3 regions of the Erwinia tracheiphila genome follow, and region 2 is predicted to be linked to each of the others. Evidence: predicted binding sites of a transcription regulator. Region 2 holds the regulator's gene; each other region holds the start of a gene.
The links. Region 2 encodes CRP, which controls carbon source genes, mostly activating them, when cyclic AMP is high. Its sites were predicted from a motif close to ATGTGANNNNNNTCACAT; they were not measured.

Region 1: a site for CRP is predicted at 1,697-1,714, ahead of hpt (hypoxanthine phosphoribosyltransferase). Genes of this name have one in related genera too.
Region 3: a site for CRP is predicted at 2,917-2,934, ahead of pth (aminoacyl-tRNA hydrolase). Genes of this name have one in related genera too.

The regions. Positions count from the first base shown of each region.
Region 1 covers NZ_CP089932.1:952,247-956,498, forward strand. The annotation lists gene LU633_RS04845 (IS91 family transposase) at 1-927, opposite strand, end outside; gene LU633_RS04850 (hypothetical protein) at 936-1,076, opposite strand; gene hpt (hypoxanthine phosphoribosyltransferase) at 1,750-2,304, shown strand; gene can (carbonate dehydratase) at 2,366-3,031, opposite strand; gene LU633_RS04865 (ABC transporter ATP-binding protein) at 3,138-4,064, shown strand; gene LU633_RS04870 (ABC transporter permease) at 4,061-4,252, shown strand, end outside.
Region 2 covers NZ_CP089932.1:540,933-545,184, forward strand. The annotation lists gene LU633_RS02700 (YccS/YhfK family putative transporter) at 1-2,018, opposite strand, end outside; gene crp (cAMP-activated global transcriptional regulator CRP) at 2,076-2,708, opposite strand; gene LU633_RS02710 (OsmC family protein) at 3,019-3,426, shown strand; gene LU633_RS02715 (phosphoribulokinase) at 3,456-4,252, opposite strand, start outside.
Region 3 covers NZ_CP089932.1:2,756,645-2,760,896, reverse strand. The annotation lists partial or broken gene LU633_RS14585 (Tn3 family transposase) at 1-20, shown strand, start outside; gene LU633_RS14580 (coiled-coil domain-containing protein) at 289-825, shown strand; gene LU633_RS14575 (hypothetical protein) at 947-1,201, opposite strand; partial or broken gene LU633_RS14570 (IS256 family transposase) at 1,836-2,060, opposite strand; gene pth (aminoacyl-tRNA hydrolase) at 2,164-2,751, opposite strand; gene ychH (stress-induced protein YchH) at 3,003-3,284, shown strand; gene tnpA (IS200/IS605 family transposase) at 3,822-4,202, opposite strand.

The sequences.
Region 1 (4,252 bases), 410 kb from region 2:
ATGCTTCGCCGGGATATGGCTGATATAACGTCCGATCATATCTTCCTGCGTCAGCGTCTGCTGCCGGTACTGCTGCGTACGGTGGTCGTAATAGTGGTGCACCACCGCGCCGCCGCTGTAGTGCCTCAGCTTCGCCGCCGACACGGGGGGCCGTTTCAGGTACCGGCCCAGATATTTGACGCTCCGCCAGGCCCCCCGGGTCTTCTTCGCGAAGTGGACCTTCCAGCGGCGCCCGTACTGCGCCTGCAGATAGCGCAGCCACTGTTTTTTGTCGTGGATATGCCCCAGCCCCGGCAGCCTGCCGGGGTTAATCAGGTCATAGCTGTGGCGCAGCAGCCGGATGACGGCTCCGCGCCAGATTTCCTCCACGGCATGCTTTTTAAAGAAGAGGTCGCGCCATACGCCGTGTTTAATATCAAGCCCGCCGCGGGTGACGGAGAGATGAATGTGGGGATGCTGGTTGAGCTGGCGACCGTAGGTGTGCAGGGCGCAGAAGATACCGACTTCCACACCCTGTTTTCTGGCCCAGCGGAGCATGGCGCGGGTGGCTGCGCGGAACAGGGCATTGAGCAGAGGCCAGTTATTGTTGAAAAAGGGCCACAGCAGATGGGGCATGGTGAAGGTGATATGCTGCCAGTCGCAGTCGGGCAGAATTTGCTGTTGTTCTGTAATCCACTGCTCCGTGGCCTTATGTCCGCAGGAGCTGCAGCCTTTTGATTTACAGGTCTGGCAGAAGAAGCGGGTGTGGGTGCAGTCCGGGGAGGCGCAGCAGTATCGCTTCACCCCCATGGCAGCAGTGCCGCAGGCGAGCATGCGCTCGACGCAGAGTACGGTCCAGGGGCTGAGGGTGTCCCCGTGTTTATCCATATACCGGTTCCAGGCGTCATCAGTGGTGAACAGCAGTTTTGCCGGGCGCGGGATATACATGCGGCGGATTATCGCTCTGCAGTGGCACCGGTATTATAGTGCCAGTCGTCACAGTCATCGGCCCAGTTGTCGGTGTGTTTATCCCAGGGAGCGAAGGTCACCGGCAGCATGCCGGATTCTGTGGCGATAATAAACACATCGGCTGGCATGGACTCAAGGACGACATCGCCGTCGGGTGAGTCAGGCGGCTCAAAGCCGCGGATGATGCAGACGAGAGGCGGGTCGAAGTGTGTATCGAGGAAAAACTGTGGCCCCAGGTGGACACAGTGACGAATGGCATCCTGCGGAGTGTCGTAAAAAACTCGTCGGGGTCGTCATAATCGCTCCGGGGCGGAATGGACACCAGAAAACGCTTAGGATATCCGGGTATAGCGCGTCGGGACGAGGGCGTGGGTTTACGCTTTCTGGGGGCTTTGCTACGGGCAATGTGAATGATTTCCTGAGAAATTAACATACCGCAGAGTATAAAGCTGTGAGCCGGTCATGAACACCCTCGGAACGGCAGAGCCGTGACGCTCGCCCTGTAAGGGCGCTATGTTCAGTGATTTTTCAGGAGCGAATTCCCGAAGGCACACCCAAAAAAGGGGGCGAAATGGCTGATTCGCAGAGATTTCGTGCCACCTTGAGTAAGGCCGTCAGTGTGTGATGACCTCATTCGTGATGCCACTCTGTAAAATCAATCTCTGCCATATCCGATGAAAAGAGCACGGTGTTTTTGCGTTATGCCCTACATGTTCGCTTCAGAACGGGAGCAAAAACCCATCCTGAAATGTGATAAACTTCGCGCCTTCCCTTAAGCTCTCAACAGTATCGACATAAGTTATGAAACATTCCGTTGAAGTCATGATCTCTGAAGACGAGATCGCCAGACGTATCGCAGATATGGGCCGACACATCACCGAACGCTATTCTGACAGCGACGGTGCCTTAGTGCTGGTGGGCCTGCTGCGCGGTTCCTTTATGTTTATGGCAGATCTTTGCCGCAAAATTGACGTGACGCATGAAGTCGACTTTATGGTCGCATCCAGCTACGGCAGTGGTATGTCGAGTACGCGGGATGTCAGGATCCTGAAAGATCTTGATGAGGATATTCGCGGTAAAGATGTGTTAATCGTTGAGGACATCATTGATTCCGGCAATACTCTGAGGAAGGTTCGCGAGATACTGAGCCTGCGTCAACCAAAGTCACTGGCGATATGTACTTTGCTGGATAAGCCGGACCGCCGTGAAGTGGAGGTGTCCGTTGATTATGTTGGTTTTACTATCGCGGATGAATTTGTAGTGGGCTACGGTATTGATTATGCGCAGCGTTATCGGCATCTCCCCTACGTGGGTCATCTCCCCTACGTGGGTAAAGTGGTGATGCTGGAAGCGTAATTCGTCACCGCACAATCGATTAAGGCCGGATTTTCCGGCCTGCTGTATGATAGCGTCCCGGTTAACAGGTGGGCTTTTCCAGTTCGCTCAACAGGTTGGCGATGCCTGCATGGTAACGCTGTTCAAGGGTTTCACGACTGGTGGCCGCGACGTTCAAATCGCGAAGATAGCCGTCCTGAATGCCGTAAACCCAACCGTGGAGGGTGACGTTCTGGCCTCGCTTCCATGCTGACTGCATGATGGTGGAGTGGCCCAAATTGTAAACCTGCTCTACCACATTGATTTCACACAGCTTATCGAAACGTTTCTGCGGTGGCAGTTCGCTTAATAATGCGCCGTGCTTGTACCATAAATCGCGAATGTGCAGCAGCCAGTTGTTGATCAGCCCCAGATCCGGGTTCTCAACCGCCGCCTGTACGCCGCCGCAGCCGTAGTGGCCACAGATAATGATGTGCTCAACTTCCAGCACCTCAACGGCATATTGCACTACGGACAAGCAGTTTAAATCGGTGTGAATAACCTGGTTGGCTACATTGCGGTGAACAAAAAGCTCACCCGGTTCCAGCCCGGTCAGACGTTCAGCAGGAACGCGGCTGTCAGAACAGCCAATCCACAGAAAGCGCGGTTTTTGTGCCAGCGCAAGACGCTCGAAAAAGCCTGGATCTTCTTCTTTGAGCAGTTTGGACCATTCGCGGTTGTTACTAATCAGGGTGTCGATATCTTTCATTTCAACTTATCCAGGACTTTATATGCGTTGCAGTAATATAGGCCAACGAAACATGATTTAAAACGGCAAATAAAAAAACCATTCAGAACAAGGCACTCTTAAACCTATGACTTATGCACTGGAACTTGAAAAACTGACCAAAACCTATGCGGGTGGCGTTCAGGCCCTCAAGGGAATTGATCTTAATGTGGAAGCCGGTGATTTCTACGCACTGCTTGGGCCAAACGGCGCCGGAAAATCCACCACTATCGGCATTATCAGTTCGCTGGTAAACAAAACCGCCGGAAGGGTGCGGGTGTTTGGCTACGACCTGCAGCAGGATGTGGTCAATGCCAAACGCCAGCTGGGGCTGGTGCCACAGGAATTTAACTTTAACCCGTTTGAAACGGTATTTCAGATTGTGGTGAGCCAGGCCGGCTACTATGGCGTGGAGAAAAAAGAAGCACGTATCCGGGCTGAAAAATATCTTCGTCAGCTTGACCTGTGGGACAAGCGTAACGAACGGGCGCGCATGCTTTCTGGCGGAATGAAGCGCCGTCTGATGATCGCCCGTGCGCTGATGCATGAACCCAAACTGCTGATCCTTGATGAGCCGACCGCGGGCGTTGATATCGAACTCCGCCGTTCAATGTGGAGCTTTTTACAGGAACTCAACGCGCAAGGTACCACCATTATTCTGACCACCCACTACCTGGAAGAAGCCGAAATGCTGTGCCGCCATATCGGCATTATTCAGCGGGGAGAGCTGGTGGAAAACACCACCATGAAGGGGCTGCTGGCCAAGCTGAAATCGGAAACCTTTATCCTCGATCTGGCGGCGAAAAGCCCCTTGCCGAAGCTGGAAGGGTTCCAGCACCGGCTGGTAGATACCTCCACGCTGGAGGTAGAAGTGCTGCGCGAGCAGGGACTGAACAGCGTGTTCAGTCAGCTTAGTCAGCAGGGCGTGCAGGTGTTGAGTATGCGCAATAAAGCGAACCGCCTGGAGGAACTGTTTGTTGACCTGGTCAATGGTCGCAAAGGAGAAAAAGCATGACGCATCTATACTGGGTTGCGCTGAAAAGCATTTGGGAAAAAGAAGTAATCCGCTTTGGCCGCATCTGGATCCAGACGCTGTTGCCCCCGGTGATTACCATGGCCCTCTACTTCATCATTTTTGGCAATCTGATTGGTTCTCGTATTGGCGATATGCACGGCTTTACCTATATGCAATTTATCGTGCCG
Region 2 (4,252 bases):
GCCCAGGCGAGCGAAGAAATGGTGTGCATCACTTTCAGATGTTCCAGAATGCGCTGTACGTGTCTTTCCAGAATGGTTATTGCTGCCTGGGGTTGTTCTGTCTTAGCCTCCATAACATCGGAGTCACAGCCCGGCCCGTCATATTCCAGTCGCTGCTGGCAGCGCTGAAGCGCGATTTCGCAGGTTTGCAAATATCCCTCAGCCAGTGATGTGGTCAACATAGTGTGCTCACGAGTCAGAATAGTCATGGCATTAATATGCTCAACAATAAACTGGCTATGGGTAACCCACAGCTTCATATCAGCCAGATAGCGAGCATCGAATCCAGGCTCCTGCATGGCCTGATTAAGTGAGTTAAACAGCGCATTATGTGCCTGATTAACCTTCAGGCGTTGATATGCCAGCATCTCGGGGCGCTGTTCATTGCCCAGTAGCATTTGCAGCGCGTTCTGGTAGGTTCCAAGCGCATCATGCGCATTCTGTCTCAGTAGCCCGCTTTGCCATTGTGGCCAAAGCCAGACCATACCACCAAACGCAATCAGACAGCCCATAAGCGTGTCCATCAGACGCGGCAACAAAAAGTCCGCGCCGTTCATCGACAGCAGCTGCAATGAATAGACCGCCGTTACCGTGAAGCCGACCGTTGCCCAGCCGTAAAACTTACGTATAAACAAATAGCTAATTAGCGTAATCCCCAGCATTACCAGCAGCACAAGTGACTCCGGGGCATTAAGCCGTAGCGTAATTGCGGCGATAATCAGCCCGGCAAGCGTACCGAGCGCCCGATGTTGAATCCGCACGCGGGTGGCGCTGTAACCGTTCTGACTGACAAACATCACCGTCATCTGAATCCAGTACGGTTTGGGTAAATCAAAAAACAGCGCCATGGAACTGGCAAAGGTTAGCATCACGGCAAAGCGTGCGGCAGTGCGCAGTGCTGCTGATTTTAGCGAGAGATAGCTTTTTGTCGCCGATAAAAGCGGCAGCCTGCGCTGACGATCTGCCATTAAATCACGCCGATAGAGAGGGCGCTGTGTACGCAATATCCGCGCAATCCGGCTAAAGTGGTAGTAGCAGAACCCCCCCACGGGATTATCAGGATGCTGACGGGCCAGTTTCATCAGCGCCTGTAATTGCTTGTCCATTGTGAAACGGTCGGGCATGCGGTGATAAAGTATGCCGTCTGCTAATGTGCGAAGCCGTGCTGCAATGGTTAACGCATTCCAGCGAATAACCGCCTCGGCGTGGCTTTGTCCCACCAGTTTTTGTACTTCACCCGGTTGATGCAGGCTGACGGAAATGTGTTCCTGTAAATCGAGGGCAATCTGGAAAGCACGCGTTAGCCGTTTATGATGATTATTGGCGGCCAGCATATGCATTTGTTGATAGCAGGTGGTGATAAGATCGACGGCTTTTTGCTGGCGTGCCAGCAGCGGCGGCAGCGCTTTTTCCGGGTCGGTGAGTTTAGTTAGCAGGGTATATTTTGCCTCGCAGTAGCCTGCCAGCTCGCGATACAAAAGACTCAGCGTTTCGCGCATGGGCTGCTCTTTCCACAGCCAGAACCAGAACCAGTTAAAAACGCCGTACCAGATGGTGCCAAGGATATAAAGTATCGGCGGCTGCCACAGCGGCATCCTGCCTGCGAGGCTGAGAGTAAAGATCGCGGCGATCAGCGAGCCGGGCAACAGCCTGCCGTGCAGCGGGCTGATCTCGCCAGTGACGCCCAGCAGTATTGCCATTACAAACAGGATGACGGGTAATGGCACCTGGTACTCACCCAGGTACTGGATAAGAAAGCTGCTAAAAGCAAACAGGCTGCCGCCCACAATCAGGCGTTTGAAAAAACGTTTATGGGGCGTGTCCAGGCCGGCAATATTGCAGCATGCGGGCACCAGAGAAAACAGTAATCCGTTTTGCAGATGCCCCAGTAACCAGCCAATGGAAACGGGTAAACAAAGCACCATTGTCTGGCGCAGGGCATAATTAATTTCCGGATGGTAGATGATTCGACGCCACATGAATTCGTACCAAATAAAAGGCGTAACAGGGAGTATTACGCCATGGTGCTGTGACGACTAACGTGTGCCGTAGACAACGATAGTTTTACCGTGCGCAGAAATGAGGTTCTGATCTTCCAGCATTTTCAAAATTCGACCTACCGTTTCGCGGGAACAACCGACAATCTGGCCGATCTCCTGCCGGGTGATCTTAATTTGCATACCATCGGGATGGGTCATGGCATCGGGCTGTTTAGCCAGATTCAGCAGCGTTTGTGCAATTCGGCCTGTAACATCAAGGAAAGCTAAATTACCGACTTTCTCGGAGGTAACCTGAAGACGGCGAGCCATCTGCGATGAGAGACGCATCAGTATTTCGGGATTAACCTGGATGAGCTGACGGAATTTTTTATAGGATATTTCGGCAACTTCGCAGGCGGCCTTTGCCCGTACCCATGCGCTGCGTTCCTGGCCTTCTTCAAACAGGCCAAGTTCACCGATAAAGTCACCCTGGTTAAGGTAAGAGAGGATCATCTCTTTACCTTCTTCATCCTTAATGAGCACAGCCACGGAGCCTTTAACGATGTAATAGAGCGTTTCCGCTTTTTCACCCTGGTGAATCAGCGTGCTTTTGGATGGATATTTGTGAATATGGCAATGTGACAGGAACCATTCGAGTGTCGGGTCTGTTTGCGGTTTGCCGAGAACCATTCGCTTTTATCCTCTGTTGTAATCATGCCTTAAATTCAGGAGCGGAATTCCCTGTCAGGCGATCAAAATGGTCAAGTTTTCCCTTATCAGGAAATTTATTCTGGCTCGATGAAAAGCCTTGCTTGTTTTAACATTTCTTTTCGTCCTGTTTTGTAGAGTACTGACGAAAATTTTACAGTCTTTTTGTAGCACAGCTTTGCATCAGTGTCTTGTGTTCTCTTACTCCAGCATAGAGGGAAAATGGGAAGATTACCGTTTTTGTTATTTGCGCGTAATCTTACGCTAACTGAATGAATTAGGAGAACTTGTAATGGAAGCGCGTGTTAAATGGGTTGAGGGGCTGATCTTTTTGGGCGAGTTTTCATCGGGATATCAGGTACTCATGGATGGCAACTCGGGGGATAAAGCACCCAGCCCCATGGAGATGGTGTTGATGGCAGCAGGTGGATGCAGCGCGATTGATGTGGTCTCAATCCTGCAGAAAGGCCGCCATGACGTAAAAGATTGCGAAGTGAAACTTACGTCAACCCGCCGTGAGGAAGCCCTGGGACTCTTCACCCGCATCAATCTGCATTTTATCGTTACCGGTAGTGCACTGGCTGATAAAGCGCGATATCGCGCACTGTCGATCTTTCGGCAGATAAAATACTGTACCGTTGCCTTAATGCTGGCTAAGGGCGTGACGATCACGCACAGTTACGAGACCATCGTGCTTTGAGCTTAATAACGCCTTGTTCAGGCAGGGTGTTATTCTATTTTTTTTACCTCTATCAATCGCTTAACCAGCGGAGCCATAATCAGTTCCATCGCCAGTCCCATCTTACCGCCCGGTACGACCAACGTGTTAATACGCGAGATAAACGACCCATCCAGCATCGTCAACAGATAGGGAAAATCAATATCTTCCAGCGACTGGAAATGAATGACGACAAAGCTTTCATCAAGTGAGGGAATGGAACGAGCGGCAAACGGGTTTGATGTATCGACGGTCGGCACACGCTGAAAGTTGAGATGCGTGCGGGAAAACTGCGGAGTAATAAAATTAATATAATCATCCATTGACCGCACTACGGAATCCATCACGCCCTCGCGAGAATGATCACGCTCACTGGTATCGCGCACCAGTTTTTGAATCCACTCAAGATTAACAATAGGTACCACGCCGACCAGCAGATCGACATGCTGTGCAACATCATTTTGCTCGGTGACCACACCGCCGTGAAGGCCCTCATAAAACAGCACGTCAGTGGGTTCCGGTAGCGGTTGCCAGGGCGTAAAGGTACCCGGAACCTGATTCCACGGCACGGCTTCATCAAAGGTATGCAAATATTTACGGGACTTACCGCTGCCGCTGCGACCATATTCCTCAAAGGTCTCCTCCAGCAGCGAAAAGTCGTTGGCTTCCGGTCCGAAATAGCTGACATGACGTCCCAAATCCCGCGCCTTACGAATAGCCATATCCATTTCTGGTCGGGTGAATCGATGAAAGCTGTCTCCTTCCACCTCGGCTGCATGCAGATTCAGCTGCTGAAAAATTTTACGAA
Region 3 (4,252 bases), 2.2 Mb from region 2:
CGGATGAATGGCCTCTATGACGGTCATATTGTTGCGGGGCTTGATGACCATCTATTCAAAAAACATACTTAGCGTACGTTTTCGTACGGTTGGGCTTCAGACCCCTTGTATTAGCCACACGCCCGACCATATATCAAAATATGGACGTAAAAAATCCGCATGTCTGTCGGATGCGGTTGCCGCTCTAACAGGTGTTTTGAGCACCTGCCCGCAATCTACCGCAACCATACACTGGCGTCAATCCCCAACCCGGGTTAGAATCCCGTCCATCATCAGGAGGATTTATTTATGGCACAGGTTGCATTTGACACACTGAAATTCGTTGAAACCCTCGAAGGTGCTGGCCTGCCTAAAGAGCAGGCTAAGGCTATTTCGCTTGCGGTTCGTGATTCTCACGAGGCAGTTGATGTTGCGACCCGGCGCGATCTTGGCGATGCTAAAAAAGAGCTTTCATCCGAAGTTACAGTCGTTAAGCGCGACCTTGAAGATGTCCGCAAAGAGCTGAAGTCTGATATTGCTCTGGTGCGCACTGAAATCACCGATGTCCGCAAAGAGCTGAAGTCTGATATTGCTCTGGTGCGCACTGAAATCACCGATGTCCGCAAAGAGCTGAAGTCTGATATTGCTCTGGTGCGCACTGAAATCACCGATGTCCGCAAGGAGATGATTTCCCGTTTCGAGAAAAGTGATGCACAGATAGCCGATGTCCGCAAGGACCTTGAAGCAAAAATCGATAAGTTAAGCCTCCAGCTTACTGTCAGGCTCGGCGGTATGCTTGTCGCCGCCATTGGCGTGCTCGTTGCCCTCACCAAACTCCCTTTCTGACGCACCCGTACTTTCCGTCAACCATCGGTGAGCAACATCGTCATGCTGTCAAAGTGGTGGCATTCGGTTGCTACTCGTAATTAATCTTCTGGACGTGGATTCATCTTCTCTCCTTACCGGGTTATTTGCGGGCTTGTGATTTCTGCATGTCTTTGACTCGGTATTTTCTCACCTCCGTTTCATCAACGCCGCAGCAAATACAAAGACAAACCTCTTCCATCTGTTCGTGAATCACATTGGTGGCAGGTATTTTTACAGGCACATCCACCCATGAATTTGGCCTCAAGCGTCCAATTACTTTGTGAAAGAACATCTCATTAGGAGCGTAATATCGTTTTTGCTCTATCAGAGTGTAATCTCCGAAATCAAAGTTCATTTCCCCTCCTGATATTAAGGCAATAAAAAAGCCGCTTATGCGACTTCATCAATATATTCTTTGCTGGTTAACCAGTCCGGCCTCTCACCCCTGCCAGGGTTGAAGTCAATAATATCCAGCGGGCGTGGATAAAACTTCAAAGCTTTTCGTCCATCCATTTCTGCTATTTCACGTTGACTGAAATTGTGCCATTTCTCAACTGTGTGATTCTGACACCCAGCTTTTACATATTCACCATTGGTTATTTGCACGTAATAGGTATGACCAATTAAAATAACTGGTTTAAGTGTCTATCCTGTCTGCCGATGCTAATAACTATATACAAATCAGTTAATTAACATGGTAGACACTTAACAGTTAACTGTCTGCCGCGTCTACTTTTTGATTGTTTTATATACAAAAGGTAGACACTTAAAAGGTCAACTCCCTACCATTTAACTCACTGAATTAAATGAAAAATATCACTGCGGTAGATAGGTGGACACTTAAACGTATAAATTTTATTTTTCCTGATTTACTGTTGCTCAGTATGTTACTTTCGAAAGACCAACTTCATTCGTTTCTCTGTTGACCCATAGATAGTAGCTGGAGGACGCTGAAATATTTTTCTCCCAATGTTCGCTATCACCTTCTTTGGGCCATCGCCAGTGATAACCGTCTTTTGGGTGTGGCCGTTGCGGGCGTTGGTCGCCAGTTCTGGCTGATTTTTATCGTCGCCGGGGTGACGGGTCATTTCGGCGTTGAGCGCCGCCCCGACACTGATTTTTTTCAGCAGGCGCTCAAACTGACTGAGATCGTCAGGGGTTTTGATATTTTTGGTCAGTTCGTTAGCCAGGGCCTGCGACTGTTTTTCGTCCATAAATTAACCTGCTTTTGATGCTGGATTGAACATATCAAAATCAGGCAATTACACAAATCTATGTACAGGCTCGCCATCGGTGCTGCACTGATGAGCCCCGCTATTATTCCGCCTTGAAGCTGTGCAGGCGGTTCATTGCTTTCAGGCTGCCTTCCTTTATCCACAGTTCAGTACATCTTGCCGCTTCGTCCACGGCTTCATCAATACGCTTTTGCTCACTGACTGGTGGTTTACCCAGTACAAATCCCACCACTTTGTTTCTGTCTCCCGGGTGCCCAATGCCAAGGCGCAGGCGGTGGAAGTTCTGATTATTGCCCAGTTTGCTGATGATGTCTTTCAGACCATTATGACCACCATGGCCGCCACCCTGCTTAAATTTCGCCACGCCCGGAGGCAAATCCAGTTCATCATGTGCCACAAGAATCTCTTCCGGGCTGATACGGTAGAACGTTGCCATCGCCGCCACCGCTTTACCGCTCAGGTTCATAAAGGTACATGGCACCAGCAGCCGGATATCCGCACTCTCGATATTTAGCCTGGCGGTAAAACCATAAAATTTACTCTCTTCTTTCAACAACTGATTGTGGCGATCTGCCAGTAAATCAATGTACCAGGCACCGGCATTATGGCGTGTGTCTGCGTATTCGGCCCCTGGATTGGCAAGGCCCACAATCAGTTTGATGCTGCTCACTTATCTGAATTCCTGAAAAGTGCGGAAAAGGGAACCCAGTTTACTCACAGTGGCGGCAGAACTCAAAAACGCGCGCGTAAAAATTGGTTCAGTCAGGTGATAATGTATTTTCTATAAATGAATCAGCGAGCTAAATGTAAATACTTGTCAATTTACCTGCTGAAAATGTGATCGTGCCCGCAACGAATTGGACCGCTCTTGCCTGGAATCATTAGCAGAAATGTATCGGATTATTCATCTGGAGGTGCATAATGAAACGTAAACATGCCTGCTTAACTGGTAATGCGCTGATGGCGCTCGGCTTGGCTGTGATGGTGGTTGGCGTGGGATATGCGGTTTTAAATCAGCTACCCCAATTGCGGTTACCTGAAATGATGGTTCTCGGGGCTATTTTCAGCATCTTTGTTGGTGCATTGATGTGGCTGGTTGGCGCCCGTATCAGCGGCAGGGAAAAAATAACTGACCGTTACTATTGGGTGCGCCACTATGGGGACAAGCGTTGCCGCAGAACGGCGAATCACCCTCATCATTGATGTTAGCGGGTTAATTTCACAACGTCGGTTCTGCGTCTGTCCGTCATTGTCCGTGGCTGAAGCCCCGGAAATTTTGAGTAAGGCCTCGTCGCCGCATGGGTATTTTCCTGAAACGGGCGAAGAAAGCAGGGTAATCAGAGCGTAATTCTATAGCGCATTTCAGATGCAATAATGCGGGTAAAAATGGATAGTGCCGATGGTCGATGAGCAAAAGGCAGGAATAACCTTCGGCCTGCCATTTCGAATAAACCTGTGACAGAGTAAAGCCTGTCATCAGCCTGAATCAGCAGCAGAAATCTTGTTCACAGCAGGTGGCTCTCAGCGCGTTTCATCGCAGCATACTAAAAATGAAGCTTTTGCCTGTACTGCCAGATTTAAATCCAAAGACAATCAGGTAGGGCTAAAAACCGGTTGATGAGTGCGCCAGCGGGACAAGGTTTCAGTCAGCAGTAAAAAAACCACCTGCATAGCAGGTGGCATTGATATCGCCCCACAGGGGCGCACTAAGTCCAGACTCAGAGAGCCTTCCCTTCACACTTATTTCAGTGGAAGCTGGCTCTCTTCAACTTCATGTTTTTCCTGATACTTCACGTACTTTATTATCATTTCTTCGTTTATACCTACGGTATCGACACAATAACCTCTTGCCCAAAAATCATTCCCCCACTGCTTGTTCTTACGCAGGCAGGGAAATTTACTGAACAATCGAAGGGCTGTTTTACCCTTTAAGTCGCCTGTTACATGGGAAATCGAAAGCCGTGGAGGCACTTTTACCCGCAAAGGGACATGGTCTGTCTGGACATTCAGCTCCACTACTTCTATCCCGGGCTGCTCACCTGAGATCCTTATCGGCTCACAGACCTCTTTACCAACATTGTTCCTGAGGATGCGAAACCGGTACCTGGGTGTCCATACGATATGATATTGACAACATCAGGGCACATGAGATGCTTTCTGGAATCTACTCA